2 regions of the Vibrio sp. 9-16B-A1 genome follow, and region 2 is predicted to be linked to the other one. Evidence: riboswitches for the same ligand, from Rfam matches in the RefSeq annotation. Region 2 holds a riboswitch; the other holds the start of a gene.
What was found. Region 2 has a riboswitch for lysine ahead of ACVB80_RS13075 (Na+/H+ antiporter NhaC family protein). Riboswitches for the same ligand answer to the same signal wherever they lie in the genome.
Positions count from the first base shown of each region.

Region 1: it holds a riboswitch for lysine, as region 2 does, so the genes downstream of both, lysC (lysine-sensitive aspartokinase 3) here and ACVB80_RS13075 (Na+/H+ antiporter NhaC family protein) in region 2, are expected to answer to the same signal.

Region 1 is NZ_JBSDZD010000008.1:4,137-12,307, reverse strand. It holds gene ACVB80_RS13795 (PglL family O-oligosaccharyltransferase) at 1-1,778, shown strand, start outside; gene ACVB80_RS13790 (pyridoxal-phosphate-dependent aminotransferase family protein) at 1,815-2,933, opposite strand; lysine riboswitch at 3,097-3,264, shown strand; gene lysC (lysine-sensitive aspartokinase 3) at 3,375-4,724, shown strand; gene metH (methionine synthase) at 5,001-8,171, opposite strand, start outside.
Region 2 is NZ_JBSDZD010000007.1:117,139-125,309, reverse strand. It holds gene hisC (histidinol-phosphate transaminase) at 1-488, opposite strand, end outside; gene hisD (histidinol dehydrogenase) at 488-1,786, opposite strand; gene hisG (ATP phosphoribosyltransferase) at 1,793-2,689, opposite strand; His leader region at 2,736-2,866, opposite strand; gene ACVB80_RS13075 (Na+/H+ antiporter NhaC family protein) at 3,005-4,600, opposite strand; lysine riboswitch at 4,698-4,882, opposite strand; gene ACVB80_RS13070 (H-NS family histone-like protein) at 5,186-5,593, shown strand; gene ACVB80_RS13065 (inosine/guanosine kinase) at 5,660-6,964, opposite strand; gene ACVB80_RS13060 (DUF2057 family protein) at 7,150-7,824, opposite strand; gene ACVB80_RS13055 (porin) at 7,976-8,171, opposite strand, start outside.

The DNA of each region.
Region 1 (8,171 bases), on a different contig from region 2:
CAACCCTGCTTGTAAGCGGAACGTCGCTGGAGTCCGGAAAACCCCGGACTCCGCTTAACCGCCGGTTTCTTGCCGCACTGGCCGCCACCTTTCTGGTGACAATGCATTTCTTTATGCCCAACCCGGGCGGCTCCGGACTGGCGCTGTCGTTTAACGACGCAAGCTGGATCACCATCAGTATTGCAGTCGCCGTGGGCTGTTATCAGGTATCCCGAACCCGCCGCCTGCGTTACTCCAAGCTGACCATTGTTTTACTGCTGTGCTGTGCTGTTCTTACCGCTCCGATTTTGCTGCCAGACGCCATCGTCGGTCAGGCGATTGGCCGCATCACCGGCCTGTGGGCCGGCTTTGCCCTGTTTGTGCTGCTGCAGCAGTTTCCGTTCAGCAATAAGCAGAAGCAGCGCCTGCTGTGGTTTATTCTGCTTGGCGTGATCATTGAGGCGTTGTTTGGCTGGGTGCAGTACCTGCTGCTCGAGCCGGGCAATCCACTTGGTTATGACACAGTCTCCAACCGGCCTTACGGGATCTTCCAGCAACCGAATGTCATGGCCAGTTTTCTGGCCACCGGCCTGGTCCTCTCCGCCTACCTGCTGGCCCGTCAGCCAAACAAATACCGCAGACAGATCAGTCAGCTTGGGCTGCTGGTATGCACGCCATTAATGACTGTTCCGCTGCTGATTGTACTGGCGTCCCGTACCGGCTGGCTGGGCGCTGTACTTGGGGTGGCCCTGATAGTGCCTTACCTGTGGCGCTTTACCACCAAACGTCGTTTTGGCGCCTGGGCTGTAAGCCTTACGGCAGGTATTCTTATCGGCCTTTATCTGCCCGCACTCAGCCAGAATGGAGATGCCGGACACCTGCTGGAGCAGAAAACCTCCCTGGAAAGTGCCCGTGAGTTTCACTTTCCACAAGCAATCGATATGATCATTGAAAAGCCGGTCACCGGTTATGGTTATGGTCATTTTGAGTCTGCCTACATGCTCTATACTGCCAGACAGCACCAGCTCAACCCTGACTACCATCCGGGGCTTCCGGCTCTGGACCACCCCCACAACGAGCTGATGATATGGGGCGTTGAAGGTGGCCTGCTGCCGGTTTTCGCCCTGGTGCTGACCGCGCTGTTTATTCTGTATAAAATATCCGGAGCACGTAAAGGTACCCGTGTGGCCATGCTGGCGCTGCTGACACCACTGGTGGTGCACTCTCAGCTTGAGTACCCTTTCTATCACTCTGCGATACACTGGGTCAGTTTTATTATTCTGCTCTACTGGCTGGATCAGCGTACTGCCAAATATCGTCAGGGTAAGCTGTCGCGGATTTCATCTGTTTTGCTCGCCTCCACCAGCCTGATTGTGCCGATCGTTACCAGCTTTTATATGCTGAGCGCGCTGCATACCAACTATATCCTGACGCAGTTCGAGCGTTCCCAGCCGCGCCAGCCTGAACTGCTGGAAAAAGTCACCAACCCGGTAGTATGGAAAGACAGGTTTGACTGGAGTGTTTACAGCACTTACCTGACGATTGGTCTGTACACTCAGGATAAAAAGCTAATCCAGCCATATATCGACTGGTCTCTGGAGATCATTCCGCAAAAGCCGCGTCCGGCATTTTATACCAACCTGATTCTGGCTTATCAGGGAGTAGGCATGGAACAAAAAGCGGAACAAATCCGGGCGGAAGCAAAGTTTCTGTTTCCGCAGAAAGATTTCAGTAAAGTGCACTATCAACCGCCTTCGGCGGCCACTTCACAGGCCGTTTCCGGTGCTAAGGCCAAATAACCGAAAGGAGAGCAAGATTGCTCTCCTTTTTTAGCTTCAGTTCAGTGAATCCTGCAGAGCCTTCAGGCACAGGGCCACGTTTTCTGCCCTTGCACCATACCCCATCAGGCCTATACGCCAGGCTTTACCAGCCAGAGCTCCCAGACCAGCGCCAACTTCCAGGTTGTAAGTATTGAGCAGATGACTGCGCACCGCCGCTTCATCAATGCCTTCCGGCACATAGACCGCATTGAGCTGAGGCAGGCGATATGCTTCATCCACCACAAAACGAAAGCCCATCGCTTCCAGGCCGGTTTTCAGCTGCTGATGCATTTGAGAATGACGCTGCCAGGCCTGCTCCAACCCTTCGGTTTTCAGTTGCAGCAGTGCTTCATGCAGGGCATACAGGCTGTTGACCGGCGCAGTATGGTGATAGCTGCGTTTCCCTTCCCCGCTCCAGTAGCCCAGTACCAGGCTCTGGTCGAGGAACCAGCTTTGCACCGGCGTTTTCCGTTGCTTTATCTTCTCAACCGCTTTAGCAGAAAAAGTCAGCGGCGCCAGACCAGGCACGCAGGAAAGGCACTTCTGACTGCCGGAGTAAACAGCATCCAGCCCCCACTCATCCACCAGAACCGGGACACCGCCCAGCGATGTCACCGTATCAACGATGGTCAGCGCACCATACTGCCTGGCAAGCCCGGCCAGCTTTTTTGCATCCGACAGGGCACCGGTTGAAGTTTCAGCATGAACAAACGCCAGCAGCTTCGCATCCGGGTGCAGCTCAAATGCCTGCGCGACTTTATCAGCGCTTACCGGTGCGCCCCATTCGTCATCCACCAGTACGACTTCGCCACCACAGCGAACTACATTTTCCCGCATCCGTTCGCCAAAAACGCCATTGCGGCAGACAATCACTTTGTCACCCGGTTCGACCAGGTTAACAAAGCAGGCTTCCATCCCGGCACTGCCCGGGGCTGATACTGCGATTGTAAACTCGTTCTCAGTCTGGAATGCGTATTTAAGCAGCTGCTTGAGTTCATCCATCATCTGAATAAACAGAGGATCGAGATGACCGATAGTGGGACGGCTGAGCGCCTGCAAAACATGAGGATAAATATCCGATGGCCCGGGTCCCATAAGGGTACGATGCGGAGGATTAAAGCTGGAAATAGTCATGGAGAGCCTTTTCGTTGTTGTTATCAGAATGTTTCAGGTTAACCTGAATAGTTTACCGCAGCAATGCGACTGAAGTCGGGTCCCTCTGATCTTTTTTTAACAATGGTAAATTTACTACAGCAAATCGGATTGACATTACCGGCGGAAAAACGTTCAATGAAAAATATGCAGAAGAGGAGCGCTGCCCAGGCAGGCCGCCAGTGGTTTCACGAACCCAGACTGGCTGCTGATGGGGAGCAGCGCCGAGACAGAGCAGTGACGTGACACTTCTCTGTCGGTTGCCCAGGCTGAATCCTGGCAACTGTCGCCACGGCGGAGCACTTCTCACAATAAAAATGTAAGTAACATTCCTCCGCCCGCTTTCTCTCTTCAACATCGGATGTTGAGTGATCCAGTATTGATCACTTGTAAATAATTTCAGGAAATTTGGGAGATCCCACCGTGAGCACTTTCACCGTTGCAAAATTTGGCGGCACCAGCGTCGCTGATTTCGAAGCCATGAGCCGATGTTCGGCTATTATTGAAGCCAACCCCGGCACCCGCCTGGTCGTGAGCAGTGCCTGCTCCGGCGTGACCAATATTCTGGTTGAACTGGCCAATGGCACCGCTGACTCCGCGAGACGCGTTGAACTGCTGTCACAACTGGCAGAGATCCATAACCGGATACTCACCCAGCTTAATAATGCAGAAGAAACAGCCGCTCTGGTAAAACAGGTGCTGGATACCGTGGCCACCACTGCAGAAGCTGCCGCCATCCAGACCAGCGATAAACTCACCGACCACCTGGTAGCCTGCGGTGAACTGATGTCTACTCACATACTGACTCAGCTGATGCGCGAACGTGGGGTCGATGCGGTCCGCTTCGATATCCGTGATGTACTGCGTACGGATGCCAACCATGGTGCTGCTGAACCTCAGCTGGACGAGATTGCCGCTCTGGCCAAAGAAAAACTGGTTCCTCTGTGTCAGCAGCAGGTAGTGATCACTCAGGGCTTTATCGGCAGCGATGCAGAGGGCTGCACCACAACCCTTGGCCGTGGTGGCAGTGACTACAGCGCTGCACTAATCGCAGAAGCGGTCGAAGCTCAGGGGCTGGAGATCTGGACCGATGTACCAGGGATCTACACTACAGACCCGCGTATTGCACCAAAAGCCTCACCGATCCCTGAGATCAGCTTCAGTGAAGCCTCTGAGATGGCAAACTTTGGCGCCAAAATCCTTCACCCTTCAACCCTGATGCCAGCCCTGCGCCATCAGATCCCGGTCTTCGTCGGTTCATCAAAAGCACCGGAAAAAGGCGGCACCTGGATCCGCCAGCAGGCAGAAACAGCGCCTCTGTTCCGGGCACTTGCACTGCGCGGCAATCAGACCATGGTTACCCTGCGCAGCCTGAACATGTTCCAGGCATACGGCTTCCTGGCGGAAGCTTTCAAGATCCTGGCGAAACACAAAGTATCGGTGGATCTGATCACTACCTCTGAAGTAAGTGTCTCCCTGACCCTGGATCAAACCAACACCGCTGGCGGGCCACCACAGCTTCCGCAGGCCGCACGGGAAGAGCTTGAAGCCATGTGCTCAGTAGAAGTAGAGCACGGCCTGAGCCTGGTGGCGCTTATCGGTAACAATATGAGTGACAGCAAAGGCTACGCCAAACAGGTATTCAGCACCCTGGAAGACGTCAACCTGCGCATGATCTGTTACGGTGCCAGCCCACACAACCTGTGCTTCCTGGTACATGAATCAGTGGCAAGAAGCGCGGTCCAGGCGCTGCATGCGGAGTTGTTTGAGTAAAAAACTGGTAACGAGGTTTCGTGATACGGGGGACGAGGACTGGCAGAGCCAGAAACAGGCTCCCGGTGCTCGGTGCTCGGTGCTCGGTGCTCGGTGCTCGGTGCTCGGTGCTCGGTGCTCGGTGCTCGGTGAGAAAGCTACCGGGTTATATCACGATCTGCAAAACAAAACCCGCAACCCCAGGACCGCGAACCACACACCATCAAGATCAAAAAAAGGAGCCGGCTGTTTAAACCCGCTCCTTTCCTTTTTTGGCACTATACCTTCACCGCGACCTTAGTTTATATTCGGCCCTAACCACTTCTCTGCTTCTTCCAGTGTCCAGCCTTTACGGCTCGCATAGTCTTCAACCTGATCCGGCTGGATTTGGGCGATGGCGAAGTAGCGGGAGTCCGGGTGCGAGAAGTACCAGCCGGAAACCGATGCGCCAGGCCACATAGCGTAGCTGGAAGTGAGTGACATACCTATGGTTTGTTCAACGTTCAGCATCTCCCACAGAGTACCTTTTTCGGTGTGTTCCGGGCAGGCCGGGTAACCTGGTGCCGGGCGGATGCCCTGGTATTTCTCCCGGATAAGATCATCGTTAGAGAGATTCTCCTGCGGAGAGTAGCCCCAGATCTCACGGCGGACTTTTTCGTGCAGGTACTCAGCAAAAGCTTCTGCCAGCCGGTCTGCGACCGCCTGGATCATGATCGCGTTGTAGTCATCGCCTCTGGCTTTAAACTCATCCGCCAGTTCCCGCTCGCCAACACCACCGGTCACGGCAAAGGCTCCGATCCAGTCAGGCTTGCCGCTCTCTTTTGGCGCGATATAGTCGGCCAGGCAGTAGTTGTAACCTTTCGGCTTCTCGGTTTGCTGACGGAGGTTGCGCAGCACATGCGCCACCTCTGTGCGGGACTCATCGCTGTAGACCTCAATATCATCACCCACGCTGGCCGCCGGGAACAGGGCACACATACCACGGGCCTTCATCAGGCCTTCGCTCTCAATTCTGTCCAGCCACTCACAAGCGTCCTGATAGAGGCGTTTCGCTTCTTCCCCGACCTCTTCGTGCTCCAGGATCGCCGGGAACTTGCCTACCAGCGACCAGGTCATAAAGAACGGTGTCCAGTCAATATAGTTACGCAGGGTCGCAACATCAAAATCATCGAATACATGCACTCCAGGTTTGGCCGGAACCGGAGGGGTATACTCCTGCCAGTCAATCGCTGCTCTGTTTGCCCGGGCTTTCTCCAGGGTTACCGGTGCCGTGCGCGGCTTCTTGCGGTTGTGCTGATCACGCACCCGTTCGTAGTCGAGGTCCAGCTTCTCCACAAAGGCCGGGCGCAGCTCATCAGACAGCAGTGAGGTACACACACCAACCGCCCGTGAAGCGTTGTTCACATAAACCACCGGCTTGTGATAGTTCTGCTCGATCTTCACCGCAGTATGCGCTTTCGACGTCGTTGCCCCACCGATCAGCAGAGGCAACTCAAAGCCCTGGCGCTCCATCTCTTTAGCGACGTGTACCATCTCATCCAGCGACGGGGTGATAAGTCCGGACAGACCGATGATATCGACATTCTCTTCTTTGGCGACTTTCAGGATCTGCTCGCAGGGCACCATCACGCCCAGGTCGATAATTTCAAAGTTATTACACTGCAGTACCACGCCGACGATGTTCTTACCGATATCGTGCACGTCACCTTTTACGGTCGCCAGCAGGATCTTTCCGTTGGAGGACCCGGATTGCTTCTGTGCATTAATATAAGGTTCCAGGTGAGCAACAGCCTGCTTCATTACCCGCGCCGATTTCACGACCTGAGGCAGGAACATCTTACCTTCACCAAACAGGTCACCGACCACGTTCATGCCGTCCATCAGTGGTCCTTCGATCACTTCCAGCGGCCTGGAAGCGTTCACCCTTGCTTCTTCGGTATCTTCTACGATGAATTCGGTAATCCCTTTCACCAGAGCATGCTCAAGGCGCTTGGCAACCGGCCAGCTGCGCCACGATAATGCTGAGGCATCATCCTGCTTACCGACCGCATTTGCCCGGTACTCTTCCGCAATATCCAGCAACCGCTCGGTTGCATCATCACGGCGGTTAAGTACCACATCTTCCACGGCATCACGCAGCTTCTCAGGAACGTTGTCATAAATTTCAAGCTGACCGGCGTTAACGATCCCCATATCCATACCATTTTTAAAACAGTGGTAGAGGAACACCGCGTGTATCGCTTCGCGAACGTAGTTATTGCCACGGAAAGAGAAAGAAACATTAGAAACGCCACCAGAAATCATGGCATGTGGCAGGTCGCGCTTAATATCGGCCACCGCTTCGATAAAGTCGACCGCGTAGTTATTGTGCTCATCGATACCGGTCGCGACTGCAAAGATGTTCGGGTCAAAGATAATATCTTCCGGCGGGAAGCCGACTTCATCGACCAGGATGCGGTAAGCCTTGCTGCAGATTTCAAGCTTACGCTCACGGGTTTCCGCCTGGCCAACTTCATCAAACGCCATCACAATCACGGCCGCACCGTAGCGGCGGATCAGCTTCGCCTGCTGAACAAACTTCTCTTTACCCTCTTTCAGCGAGATAGAGTTAACAATACCCTTGCCCTGAATACACTTCAGGCCAGCTTCGATCACTTCCCACTTGGAAGAGTCGACCATCACCGGTACTTTGGAGATCTCCGGCTCAGAGGCGCACAGGTTAAGAAAACGCACCATGCATGCCTCAGCATCGAGCATGCCTTCATCCATATTGATATCAATGATCTGTGCACCGTTTTCTACCTGCTGACGCGCGACTTCCAGCGCTTCATCGTACAATTCTTCTTTGATCAGACGTTTAAATCGCGCCGAACCCGTTACGTTGGTCCGTTCACCGACGTTAATAAACAGCGTCTCTTTCTCTATGGTCAGTGGCTCCAGGCCGGACAGGCGACAGGCGACCTTAAGCTCAGGCAAGGCACGGGGCTTCACTCCTTCCACCGCATTCGCCATCTGACGAATATGGTCGGGCGTGGTACCACAACAGCCGCCAACCATGTTAAGGAAGCCGGCTTTTGCCCACTCCCTGATATGTACAGCCATATCTTCTGGTGAAAGATCATATTCACCAAAGGCATTCGGCAGACCAGCGTTCGGGTGAGCTGATACATGACACTCACTAATACGCGACAGCTCTTCGACGTACTGACGCAGTTCATCCGGGCCCAGAGCACAGTTAAGGCCGAATGAAACCGGGTTTACGTGACGAAGCGCATTATAGAAAGCTTCTGTGGTTTGACCGGAAAGGGTACGTCCGGAAGCATCGGTGATGGTACCGGAGATCATTACCGGCAGCTCAGTACCCAGCTCTTCAAACACCGACTCAACCGCAAAAGCACACGCTTTGGCGTTAAGGGTATCGAAAATGGTTTCGATCAGGATCAGATCCGAGCCACCTTTGATAAGCGC
Region 2 (8,171 bases):
ATGTCTTCACGGCGAACCAGGTTGCCGGTCGGATTGTTCGGACTGCAGACAAATACCAGCTTCACCTGATCCAGGTTCGCTTCAATGCCCTCGAGATCCAATTGCCAGTCGGCTGTTAACGGCACTGTCTTCTGCTCAACACCAATGGTTTCTGCACTGATGGAGTACATGCCGTAAGTAGGCGGGCAATAAAGGATCGCATCCTCACCCGGCTCACAGAACGCACGGATCAGCAGTTCGATGCCTTCATCTGCGCCACGTGAGGTGAGGGTTTGCTCCGGCTTGACGCCTGCATAAGCGGCGTAAGCGTTAATCAGGGATGCAGGCTGACACTCGCTGTAGCGGTTCAGGCGGGCGAAGTCTGTTTTGTATTCATTATCAAATGGCGATTCGTTAGCATTGAGCCACACGTCACCACTGCCGCCAATACGGCGGGCTGACAGATACGGCGTCAGTTGCTGTACCTGTTTTCTGGCCAGTTTCTCCATTACGCCTCTCCTTTTGCCAGCTTCTCGACACGGATAGTCACCGCGCGTTTGTGGGCATCCAGCCCCTCAGCTTCTGCCATAGTAACAACGGTTGGTGCCAAGGTTTTGAGACCGTCTGCACTCAGCTCCTGCACCGTCATACGCTTGGAGAAATCAGCAAGGCCAAGACTTGAGTAGGTACGGGTATAACCGTAAGTCGGCAGCACGTGGTTGGTACCGGAGGCGTAATCACCGGCCGATTCCGGCGACCAGTCGCCAAGGAAGATCGAACCGGCGTTATCGAGCAGTGGCAGCAACTCACGCGGCGCTTCGGTTTGTACGATCAGGTGCTCCGGGCCATAGAAGTTAGAAATGGCGACACACTGGCTGATGGACTCCGCCACAATGATCACACTGGCACCCAGTGCCTGCTGCGCGATCTCTTTGCGTGACAGCTCTGCCAACTGACGCTGCACTGCGTCCGCCACTTTGTCGGCAATTACGACTGACGGCGTTACCAGCACAACCTGAGAATCCGGGCCGTGCTCAGCCTGGCTCAGCAGATCGGCGGCGATAAAATCCGGATACGCACTGTCATCGGCAATCACCAGCACTTCAGAAGGCCCTGCAGGCATATCAATCGCCGCACCGCGGAAATCATTGCTCACCTGGCGCTTGGCTTCGGTGACATACGCGTTACCCGGGCCAAAAATCTTGTCCACTTTCGTAACGCTTTCACTGCCATAAGCCATGGCGGCAACGGCCTGAGCACCGCCAAGCTGGTACACCTTATCGATCTTACACAGCTTCGCCGCATACAGGATCTCATCGGCGATCGGCGGCGGAGAACAGAGCGCGACTTCGCGGCAACCGGCGATCTGAGCCGGCACGCCCAGCATCAGTACGGTTGATGGCAACGGGGCACTGCCACCCGGGATATACAGGCCAACCTTATTGATTGCGCGGGTTACCTGCTCACAAACCACGCCAGGCTGAGTTTCAACCCGCACGGTCTGCGGTTTTTGCGCTTCGTGGAACTTAGAAATATTGTCATACGCCTGTTCCAGCGCCTGCTTCATTTTTTCAGACAGGCGGCCGGACGCGGCTTCAATCTCTTCGCTGCTGACCTGAATACTGTCCAGAGCAACACCATCGAATTTTTCTGTCAGCGCTTTAAGCGCAACGTCACCCTCTTTGCGGACAGATGAAATTACCTGCTCTACCGCCTGAGTGATATTTGCGCCCTCAGCAATCGCCGGTCTTTCCAGTACCGAGTCCTGCTGAGATTCACTGAGTGATTGCCATACCAGCGTTTTCATTCTGTGTTACTCCATCATCTTCTCAATCGGCAGGACCAGAATCGAGCTGGCACCCAGTTCTTTCAGCTGTTCCATGGTTTCCCAGAACAGGTTTTCAGTACTGACCAGGTGTACCGCCACACGATTTTGCTCAGCAGACAGCGGAAGTACGGTTGGGTCTTCTGCGCCAGGCAGCAGCGCCTTAACCTGATTGAGTTTTTCAGTTGGAGCGTGGAGCATGATGTATTTGGACTCTTTGGCCTGAATCACGCCCTGCATACGGGTCAGCAGTTTTTCGATAAGCGCCTGCTTGTCAGCAGCGAATTCACCGTCACGCTGGATAAGGGTGGCTTTGGAACGGAAGATCACTTCCGCTTCCTTCAGGCCATTGGCTTCAAGGGTTGCGCCGGTAGACACCAGGTCAGCAATCGCGTCAGCAAGGCCTGCGCGCGGGGCAACTTCGACCGAGCCGGTCAGCATACAGGTTGAGAATGGGACGCCCTGCTCGTCCATGTAGCGTTTGAGCAACTGTGGGTAGGTGGTAGCAATGCGTTTTCCAGCCAGATCCTGCGGGCCGTTGTACTCTTCATCCTTGTCGATGGCAATGGACAGACGACAGCCGCCAAAGTCGAGTCTGCGCAGCGCGGTGAAACCACTTGGCTCGCCGCGGGACAGGCGTTCAAGACGAACTTCTTCCAGTTCATTCTCTCCGATAAAGCCAAGGTCAACCACACCATCCATGACCAGACCCGGGATATCGTCATCACGAACCAGAAGCAGGTCGATAGGCATGTTTTCTGAGTGGACGACCAAACGCTCACCCATGATGTTGAACTTAACGCCGCATTTTTTCAGCAGCTCCTGACACTCTTTACTCAGGCGTCCTTTTTTTTGAATAGCGATTCTTAAGCGTTGTGTTTGCATTGCGTTTTCCCTGTGCGAATTTTGTATCAAAAGTAAACAGTACAAAAAGAAAAAATCCCCGGAAGCTTGGTGTCTCCCGGGGATCTTAATCTGTCATCTCTGATACCACCGGGACTTTCCTGTCTCCCGGTGTGCGTAAACCTCCCGAAAGACTAGTCAGGATGGTGATGATGAATGTTCATTACTGATTTACGCATGATGTGTATCTCCTTGAGTTAACTTCACACTAACCGGGCTGATTTTATTTTGCAACCCCAAATTAAACATCAGATAAAAAAAAAGGGAACCAACGGCTCCCCTCGTAACATTTGACGCTTATAACGCCGCTTCTTTAGTCTGGCGGGACTTAGCCACCACCGACAAGGCAAAGCAGACAAGTACGAAAGCCACAGAGGTCGCAGCGAAAGAGAGCGCAACCGAGCTGCTCATACCCAGCACGATGAAACCAATACAGGAGACGGCCGCCACAGACAGTGCGTAAGGCAGCTGAGTAGCAACGTGGTCAATATGATTACAGCGCGCACCGGTAGACGACAGAATCGTCGTGTCTGAAATAGGTGAACAGTGGTCACCAAATACAGAGCCAGCCAGAACCGCACTCAGCATTGGCAGCATCAGTGCCAAATCTGTCGCACCGGCCATATCACCAGCGATTGGCAGCATAATACCGAACGTTCCCCATGAGGTGCCGGTAGAAAATGCCATCAGACCAGACAGCAGGAATAAAATGACCGGCAGCCAATGTGGGTCAATATTACCCTGCACCTGAGATGACAAATAAGCTCCGGTTTTCATATCACCAATAACCGAACCAATTGTCCATGCAATGAACAGGATAAGAATTGCACCAAACATAGATTTAGCACCAATCCACATTGTCATACCAATATCAGCAAAAGAGAGCTTCTGACGCAGAACGGTAATTAGCGCAGCTGCAAGACCAACCAAACCACCGTAACAAAGTGACTTACCTACATCGGTATTCTCAAATGCACCAAGCACAGAGAATGGTAAATCACTGGAAGCCAGTGATTTACCGCCTGTATAAATCATTGCCGCAATCGTTGCGATAATCAGCGCAATAATAGGGAACACCAGATCAGCAACGCGGCCGTTTTCACTTTCGACGATATCCAGCTCTTCATTAATATCGTGTGCTTCTTCGCTGTCGTTATCACCATTAAAGCCTTGCCCCTGAGACGCTTCAATTTCACGCTGACGCATCAGACCCACATCTAATTGGAACCATGCAACGGCGAATACCATTAATAGTGCGAAAACAGCGTAGAAGTTCATAGGGATCATACGCAGGTAGGCACCAAGGGCTGAATATTCGGTCATACCGTGGGTAACCAGAATACCGCCAATAATGGTCATAATATATGCGCCCCAGCTCGATGCCGGCATCAGCACACACATTGGTGCTGCGGTAGAGTCAAGAACGTAAGCCAGCTTTGCACGGGAAACATAGAAACGATCCGTCACAGGACGGGAGATCGCACCGACCGCCAGGCTGTTGAAATAATCATCAACAAAGATGAAAACACCCAAAGAGGCCGCCAGCAGCTTAGAGCCACGTTTGCTTTTAACCCGGACCTGAGCCCACTCAGCAAAAGCTCGGGTACCGCCAGAGAGTGTCAGCAGAGCGGTAGTCATACCCAGCAGAATAAGGAAAGCAATAATGCTCATATTCCAGCTGTTTATACCGCCATCTTCAATAACCAGTCCGCTGACAGTAGAAGCGATATAGGAAACTGAGGCAGTCACGGAATAGTCGTGGAGAAGGACAGCGCCAAGCAAAATGCCGACACCAAGAGAAATCAGTACGCGTCGCGTAAGAATAGCCAGACCCAGCGCTATTAACGGCGGTAACAGCGAGAGTGCAGAGTTAGTATAATCGATAGTATTCATGATCTTCATTAACCAGTGTTTGGTCAGAGATCTACTGCAGACAGCCCGGGTACAGGCATAGTTGAACAAGCGACAGGGAAGCAGACACTTCACCCAACCCTACAGTAGCGCTCCATAGTTTAACAACAATATAGACTATGGCAGTGTTATTCCTGTTCGGAGATAACCCCAGCGACAGGCTTCGACCGGCTCTGTCACTTCGGCGTATGGCTCCTTTCTGTGCTCCTCAAAGGTGTCACCCTAAGAGCATATACTGATAGCCACCGCACCTCTACGTTGAAAAGCTCTTTATACAGAGTTTTCAAATCAGGTTCGGGCAATACTACCGGACCTGAGCGGTATTGCAATACAAAGTTAATGCTTATTTACACTTTGCCAGATATAGCGCTCACCGCACACAATGCAACCAGTTACACTTACTGGCGCACCCGTGAATACCGCCTTTTTTAAGTTCCAAAGTCAGGGAAGTGTCATTTTTATGATATACACACAACAATATATAAGTATTTACCAGAGGAAATATTGTATTCTTTATTTTCGCTGTTATGATTAAAGCGTTAACAAAATAATTAAACAGGATTTGTCATGTCAGATATTACTAAGACTCTGCTGAATATTCGCAGCCTGCGTGCTTTTGCCCGCGATGTAGATTTCTCAACTCTTGAGGAAATGCTGGAAAAATTAACTTTAGTTGTTGAAGAGCGTCGTGAAGCTGCTGAAGCAGAAGAAGCTGCAAAAGCAGAGCGCGAAGCTAAACTGGCTGAATATGCCGATATGATTGCTAAAGAAGGTATTGCACTGGAAGACCTGATTGCAGCAATGTCTGGCGAAGGCAAAGCAAAAACCAAGAAAAAACGTGAACCACGTCCGGCTAAATACGAGTACACCGTAGATGGCGAAAGAAAAACCTGGACTGGTCAGGGCCGTACACCTTCTGCAATTCAGGCAGAGCTGGACAACGGTGCAAACCTGGAAGATTTCCTAATCAAATAGTTTATATTTGTTTAATTAATAAAAAAGAGCGCATAAGCGCTCTTTTTTTATATCTTCCGGTTCTGATTATCTTTCCCAGTATGCCTCTTCCAGACTGTCTTCTCTTTCCGGCAGGCCACGGGACAGACGCGGAGAGTGCTGAACCAGCACTTCATAGCTCGCACGGTTAGAATACTTACATACCTGAGAGAATGAAGAATAAGTCAGGAATGACTGCTGGTGCTTGCTTGAATTTGGCACATTATCTTTGTGATAACGGTTTGCGGCCATATCATGCAAAAGAGCAGACAGTGCAGCATCACCCGCACCATTGGTGTTCTTGATCTTCTCCGGGCCACCCATATAAGGCGCGATATGTGAGTAAACCTTAATAGGATTATCCACATAGTCTTTCTTTGCCGGACGGCTGAACTCATACTGGTTAAACTCAGCAATCGCACCAGGCAGAAGTGGCAGACTGGTCTGACGCTTCACGCTGTCTTCAGTGTAACCAGCCATATACAGACCTACAGGGCCAGCAGTACACAATACCAGGTCTACCCACTCCAGCGCCTTGTCAGCGGCCAGCAGAGGGTCATCCTCGCCAGTCAGGGCCTGAGCCTCATCTTCGTTCATCGCAACCACTGAAATATGATCGTTCAGGAACTGCTGCCAGTATTCCGGATCATCCTGAATCACGTATTTGGTGCCCAGGGTCAGAACAACAGGAACATCGTGTTTCTTCGCGTATTCGATCGCCTGCATGGTGGCTTCCGGCATTGGGTCACCATCTTTGCAGCGCACCAGGTAAGCTGTCAGAACCAAAGCAGAAGCTTTTTTAAAGATGTGCTCAGGAATATTATCCGGGTGAAGCTGGTTCATCTGACCTTCGCTGATCGCAAAGGTGCGCTCACCGTCTTCACTGATAAGGGCAAAACAGCGGCCAATCGCACCGTTCACACCCTGAAGGTGGTTCAGATCCATGCGGCTTGATGTGTTACACAGGTAACGGTAGCCATAGCTGCCAATCTGAATATCGCTGCTCATTACGCCCAGCAGGATAGATTTGTCATCAGCCAGAACCGAATAATTGTGCAGCGTGTTACCAATAGTACCGCCTGCATACTCATTGGTTACCAGGTTTTCTTCTTTCAGTTCCGAATAAAGCGCCTCTGCGGTCTGGTCATCAATAACCAAAGAATGTCCCTTACTTAAACCGAATTTGGCAATAAACTCATCCGTTACCTTAGCTTCGATATCCACCAGAGTCTGGTCAATACCAACAATATGAGTGCGCGACATTTTTTTGCTGGTCTGAGCCTGGCTCACCAGCGGATCGCGGGCATGAACGGGGAAATAGTGCTTGGATTTGCGTTGACCGGGAAATTTCATAGTATCGTTAAACTGTAAGGAGACATGTCGGGACGGAGATTTTAGCCTGCCAGCCAATCCCCAGCAATATAGCCAAGGATAGCAAACGTTTGCCCCAAAAAAAAAGAAGAGACGAGAAGCGGGAAGCGGGATTTAGAGAGGCGGGAAGACCAGACAGAGCACGCCGGCTCTGTCTGATTAAGCAATTATTCCTGGTCGATGACCCATTTGCGGAAGGCTTTTTTGTCTTCAGCTGAGGCTTTCAGGTACCAGGCTTTCAGCTGTTCCAGTGCCTGAGGGTGAGGCTGTTTGGTTTTGGCTGCGGCTTTTTGTTGTGTTTTTTGTTTTTTGGCTGGTTTGGTTTTGGCCGGGGCTACAGCTTCGGAAGCTGATACCGCAACGGCTGCTACACCGAGGTCGATGTTGTTTTGCGCATTGTATTCAGCCAACAGTTTTTCGGTTTCGTAATAAGGCATGAAGCCTTCTTTGCCTTTTAACTTATCACTTTGGTGCTCAACGGCTTTTCCATCGGCTGTCAGGCGCCAACTTGGGTTACCCTTAAATACCTGTTCAGCGTGGATTACGCTGTACACTTTTGGATGATTAACCTTAATATCATTAACACCAGCACTGAAAGTAATGACGTATGGCGCAGAGGTGAACCGTGCATCCCCTCCCCCTTTTCCAACTGACTTATCCATTTCAACCACAATTTGGTTAAGCCCGGATTTCAACTTGGCTGGTTTCATCTTGCTGTCAGCCTCAACACCATTAACGAACAAAAGGCTAACGCCATTAGCAGGAACTATATCCGCTGCTGATATACCAAAACTAACCAAAACACCCGCAACTAATGAAGCAAAACATGTCTTCAAGTTCATACCTCTACCCCGTTCAACACATAGCCAATAATTTAAACATTGCTGCGCTAAAGAACCAGAACTCCATATTACAGCCTTCTGGTGAACTCTGTCGCAATAAAAAAGCCACCCATAAGGTGGCTTTACAATCAGTTACTTCTAACAACTCAGATTAGAATTCAGCTTTAATACCGATACCGTAACCCATATCAGTGTTGTCTTTGCTGTTGTCACCGATCTCTACGTATGCAGTAGTAGAAGGAGCAATCGTGTAACCTGCATTCAGGAACCAAGTGTTGAAGTCGTTGTCACCTTTCTCATCTACGCGGCTGAATGCACCAGCGAATTTCCATGCATTCATAGTGTAG